Flocculibacter collagenilyticus: one gene and its partner. The protein of the gene in region 1 binds, or shares a complex with, the protein of each later gene. Links are inferred from orthologs where the notes say so. Each region holds a gene or a part of one and is shown on either strand. Other genes may lie near its edges.

Region 1 (2,920 bases):
CAAGCGGTGCTTGCTGAAATTTCTTTGATGTCAGCCGAGTCGTTGGCTTTATCAGTAGGTGATATTATTTATTTGCAGTTTAAAGCAATATAAATTGGCTATTGAGTGTCTATTGTTTAAGAGCAAAATTAACACATTAACAATGTGTAAAAAGTATGAGACGCTAACTCATCAGATCTAAAGGATGAATAATTTGACGAACAATGGGCAGCACAGTGTTACAGACAAGACTTTGTTAACAGATAATTTTGGTCGGCAGTTTCAATACTTACGCTTGTCGATCACGGATGCTTGCAACTTTCGTTGTCAATATTGCTTACCAAACGGCTACCATGCAGAGCATGATAGACAATTCCTTAGTTTGAACGAAATAGACACACTGATAACCGCTTTTGCGCGATTAGGTATGCGCAAAGTTCGCATTACGGGTGGCGAGCCCGGCTTGCGCAAAGATCTTCCTGATATTATTTCACTGTGCCGCAGTACGGCAGGCATTGAGCAAATCGCGTTAACCACCAATGGCTTTAATTTAGAAAAAAACATTCAACACTGGGCTGATGCAGGCTTAACCGCATTGAATGTAAGCGCTGACAGTTTAGATACGCAGTTATTCGCTAGTTTAACTGGGCAGGCAAAATTACAGACCATACTGCGGGGTATCGCCAAAGCAGAACAGTCGGGTATCAAAAATATTAAATTGAATGCGGTGTTGCTTAAACATTTTAACGGACAACAATTAGACGAATATTTAGCGTGGATCAAGCAGCGCAATCTTGCCATTCGGTTTATTGAACTAATGGAAGTAGGCAGCAATAAAACGTTTTTTAATAAGCAGCATATTTCGGGTGAGGTGATTAAAGGCAAACTGCTAGATCAAGGTTGGTTTGCCATGCCTCGTGCGCCTTTGGCCGGCCCGGCACAAGAGTTTTCACATCCAGATTATCAAGGCAGAGTTGGCTTAATTATGCCGTATAGCAAAGATTTTTGTCAGAACTGCAACCGATTACGTATGTCAGCAATGGGGAAATTACATTTATGTTTATTTTCAGAGCAAGGTATCAATATACGGCCTTGGTTAACTGCTGGTGATGTAAAAGGAACTTGTGAGGCGGTGAGGCAAGCGCTAACAGATAAATCGGCATCGCACAGTTTGCACTTACATCAAACTGGTGCAACAAAACATTTAGCCATGATTGGCGGGTAGTAACACTTAAGAGTATTTAGGTAATAAACGAATAAGTAGAGATTGCATGATTAACATTCTATTTTTTGGTCAACTGAAAGAGCGTTTACAGTGTGGTCAATTACAGTTTGAATTAACGCAAAGTATAACGGTCGCGCAGCTAAAACAGCAGTTACAACGCCGCGGTGAACAATGGCAATTATATTTGGCTGAAGAGAATGTACTATGCGCACTTAACCACACTATGGTCGCTAACTCTGCGTCAGTAAAAACGGGCGATGAAGTGGCATTTTTCCCACCTGTTACGGGAGGATAATTTAAGCTTGTTAAACGATTAAATAGTCATTCACACGATTTAGCCCGTGTGAACAGTGTTAACTTCCTGTTTTATCTAGTTTCTGTTAAATAACTTCATAATAATTATTTAGTTATGCCTGTATATTGTTCAATTTATTCATTTTTTGTATATCAATAATAAAAATATGGTTTATAACATACTGCTAACAATGATTAAGGTGTATACTTCAATAAATTTACTTTGCTACTTTATGTTCGCTTCAACACATGTAAATAAGTCGAGTTGTTAGTTATTTCACATCTTTAAGTATTGAGTTTCTAGTTCAGCTACGCATCCCATTACACAGTAAGTGAAAAGCGAAGATAAGCGATAAATTAGAAGATAAGATGAACGAATTAACAAAATCAAATGGACTTTATCATGGCGGATAGCATTAAACCCCCTTTACCCAATATTAGTCGACGCCACTTTATTAAATCCGCCAGTGTGGCAACCGCAGCATTAGCCACTACGCCATTGATGGCAGCCACATTTGGTAATGTGGCTAGCGAGAATAACGCGACAAATACCGCTCAGCCCAGTATGACAATGAAGCAACTGGCTGAAAAAATGGAACATCGTCACTGGCCAAAATATAACGATGTCACCGTGGTTGATGCACTTAGCTTGACCTTTGACCTTAGTAAAAACCAATTTAACGAAACGACCCTTAGTCAAATAGCAAATAGTGGTGTATCTGCAATTCACGCTACCGTTACATATCCCGGCGCAAACTTTGAAAAAACCGTTGCCAGCATCGCAAAAATTAAGAAGCTGATTCGCGATCATCACCATGTATTCTGTGAAGCAAACAGCATCGAAGAGATTGAAAAGGCTAAGCATTGTGGAAAAGTGGCAGTTATCATGGGGTTCCAGTCAGCAGAAATGCTGGTGGATAGTCACAATGAGGTTAAGTTTGAACGTATCCCGTTATTTTCAAATTTAGGCATTCGCGTCATGCAGCTAACCTATAACCGTCGCAGTCCATTTGGCGATGGTAGCTTAGTGAATATTTCTCGTGGGATCACCAAGCTAGGTGTACAAGCGATTGAAGTTATGGAAGATAGCAATGTATTGGTAGACTTAAGCCATGCCTCTAAAAAAACCATTCAAACTAGCATAAAGCACTGTAAAAAGCCGATAGCCATTACACATACTGGCTGTAGTTCAATTTATTGTCACCCTAGAAATACAGACGATGAAGAGTTACGGGCTGTTGCAAAATGTGGTGGTGTTGTAGGTATTTATGCCATGCCATTCTTGGCAGGCGGTACCGCACCGATTACAGCTGATAACTTTATACAGCATATTGATCATGCGATTAACGTGTGTGGCGAAGATCATGTCGGTATTGGTACCGATCAAAGCTTAATTCCTGTGGTAGACGATCAGCAATATCA
Region 2 (2,844 bases), 580 kb from region 1 along the record:
AAACATGGCAGATTGCTTTACAGGTTCTGATTTAATGCCGTTCAATCAAGCATTAACAAAGTTATTAAATGCTGTTCCTAGAATAACGGATACCGAATTAATTACCGTTGAAGAAGCAGATAAGCGGGTATTATCAGATGCAATTTACTCGCCCATTAATGTACCTGCTTTTAATAATGCAAGTATGGACGGGTACGCACTTCGCGATGACCACTTACATTCTAACGAACGGCAATTGACTGATTTTAAGCTAGCAGGCGTGGCTTTAGCGGGTCAACCATTTACAGGCGAATTAAAGCACGGAGAGTGTATTCGTATTATGACTGGCGCCGTAGTACCAGAAACGGCAAATACCGTAGTAATGCAAGAAAACGTAGCCAACATAAGTAATACGATTGGCTCAACCATTACGCTTACTCACGCCGCTAAGCTAAATAATAACATTCGCTTTGCAGGGGAAAATATTAAACGTAATCAGGTGGTGTTTGAACAAGGCCACCAATTAAAAGCGGTTGATATTGGTTTATTGGCTTCATTGGGTTTAGCCCACGTAACGGTTTATCGAAAAGTGAAAGTTGCTGTATTTTCTACTGGTGACGAGTTAAGGCTAGCTGGCGAACCACTACAACAAGGTGATATTTACGAAAGTAATAGCCAAGTGATTATGGCAATGCTAACCCGTATGGGAGCTGACGTAATCCCTATGGGAATAATTGCCGACGATAAAACAGCGATTAAAAACGCCTTTTTAACCGCAAATGAACAAGCCGACGTAGTAATCAGTTCGGGTGGTGTGTCAGTTGGCGATGCTGATTACATTAAAGACGTGTTAAGCGAGTTAGGCAATATTAACTTTTGGAAAGTCGCCATGAAACCGGGCAACCCCTTTGCATTTGGCGAACTACCAAATAGTGTATTTTTTGGTTTACCGGGCAATCCTGTGTCTGCGGCGGTTACCTTGCATCAACTTGCTATTCCAGCCATTCACGCCATGTCGGGCACTGCTCAACCAGTAAAAATAACGATCAGCGCCATTACGTTAGATAAAATTAAAAAAAGACCAGGCAGGATGGACTTTCAGCGCGGTATTGCGTCGGTAAATAGCCAAGGTCAGCTACAAGTTACGCCGCTCGCAGGACAAGGTTCGGGAATATTATCATCACTGTCATACGCCAACTGTTACATTGTGTTAGCACAAGAAAATGCAGGACATGAAAAAGGCGATGTAGTACAGGTTCAATTATTTGATCATATTATCGGTTAAACATTGCAGGGTCGGAAACAAGCGGAATTATTCCCACTTTAATTCAGCTTGTTTGTCTTTAGCTTCTGCGTCTACCCAGCGCTCGCCATGGCTGGTTAATTCTTTTTTCCAAAATGGCGCCCTATTTTTAAGGTAGTCCATAATAAATTGATTTGCTTCAAACGCTGACTCACGATGCTGGCTCGTCACACCCACAAATACTATTTGTTCACCTAGTGCTAATTCGCCAAAACGATGAATTACCTTTACTTTACCCAACGACCACTTTTTTTTAGCGGTTAATACAATTTCAGATAACGCTTTTTCTGTCATTGCGGGGTAATGCTCTATCAGCAAGCTTTCTACTCTATTTCCTTGATTAAAATCTCTTACCAAGCCAACAAAACACACTACCGCGCCGTCAGTTGTATTGTTTTGCATTAGCTTGTGATATTCGTCAGAAAAATTAAAGTCTTGCTGCTGTACTGAAATCATATTTACCTATTCCTTCTCAGCGCTTGCTGCTAAATACCAACTCTTTAAATTACACAGAATGACGCCAGTGGCCTGTTTTTCCACCGGTTTTTTCAATTACGCGGATGCCATGAATGCACATTTCTGGATCAGAAGCTTTACACATGTCAAATAAGGTAAGTAGTGCAACGCTTACTGCGGTAAGGGCTTCCATTTCTACCCCAGTTTTGCCTGCTAACTTACATAGTGCTTGTACTCTTATTTGCTGAGCATTTGGCTGAACATCAAAGTCCACATCCACTTTAGACAATGCTAAGGGATGGCACAACGGTATTAAGTCGGCACATTTTTTTGCCGCTTGAATACCAGCAATTTTCGCAGTGGTGATCACATCACCTTTCTTATTTTTATGGTTAATCACTTCTTCAATGGTTGCGGGCGACATTGAAATATAACCTTCTGCGATTGCGGTTCTAATTGTCACTGCTTTGTCTGTTACATCGACCATATTGGCTGCGCCAGATTGATCAACGTGCGTTAATGTTGTCATTAAATTAACCTTTTATGCCTCGTTACTGGTGTCTATTTTTAAGTGGGGAACAAAGTTACAAGGACGATGAGACGAGTCAATTTGCGATTCAATAATGGACCATGCCGTTTTACAGGCACCTGTAGAACCAGGCATACAAAAAATAATCGTGCCATTGGCTAATCCTGCAAGCGCTCTTGACTGAACGGTAGACGCACCAATTTCAGTGTAAGAAATATGCCTAAATAATTCGCCAAAGCCGTCTACTTTTCTATCTAACAACGGAGTGATGGCTTCAGGCGTAATATCGCGCTGAGTAAACCCCGTTCCGCCTGTGATCAAAACAGCATGTATATTTTTAGAGGCAATCCAATTAGATACCACCGCGCGCATTTGATAAAGATCATCTTTTATAATCAGCTTTTCAGCCAAGACGTGGCCTGCCTGCTCAACCGCTTTCACTAAAAATGCCCCCGATGTGTCAGTTGCTTCATCCCGCGTGTCTGACACTGTTAAAACCGCTACGTGTAACGAGGTAAACGATTGCGTGTGGGTGTGCGCCATAATACCTACCTACTGTTTAGTTAATATCGTATTT

Evidence for each region. The genes of interacting proteins can lie anywhere in the genome.
Region 2: the proteins of moaD (region 1) and moaE are in contact, whole or in part, in a crystal structure (PDB 1FMA), measured with the Escherichia coli proteins. The link is inferred for Flocculibacter collagenilyticus from one-to-one orthologs.

The regions. Positions count from the first base shown.
Region 1 is NZ_CP059888.1:3,844,577-3,847,496, reverse strand. The notes cover bases 32-2,874. They hold moaD (molybdopterin converting factor subunit 1), read left to right. Parts: upstream 32-1,250; coding sequence 1,251-1,499; downstream 1,500-2,874. Other genes in these bases: HUU81_RS16800 (membrane dipeptidase), read left to right, coding at 1,902-2,874; moaA (GTP 3',8-cyclase MoaA), read left to right, coding at 233-1,204; HUU81_RS16815 (ATP-binding cassette domain-containing protein), read left to right, coding at 32-93. Outside these bases: more of HUU81_RS16815, read left to right, coding at 1-31; more of HUU81_RS16800, read left to right, coding at 2,875-2,920. UniProt on the Escherichia coli protein: Involved in sulfur transfer in the conversion of molybdopterin precursor Z to molybdopterin.
Region 2 is NZ_CP059888.1:3,261,238-3,264,081, forward strand. What follows is about bases 16-2,782. They hold moaE (molybdopterin synthase catalytic subunit MoaE), read right to left. Parts: upstream 1,739-2,782; coding sequence 1,292-1,738; downstream 16-1,291. Other genes in these bases: moeA (molybdopterin molybdotransferase MoeA), read left to right, coding at 16-1,264; moaC (cyclic pyranopterin monophosphate synthase MoaC), read right to left, coding at 1,788-2,267; moaB (molybdenum cofactor biosynthesis protein B), read right to left, coding at 2,280-2,782. Also shown: more of moeA, read left to right, coding at 5-15; more of moaB, read right to left, coding at 2,783-2,810. UniProt on the Escherichia coli protein: Converts molybdopterin precursor Z to molybdopterin. This requires the incorporation of two sulfur atoms into precursor Z to generate a dithiolene group. The sulfur is provided by MoaD.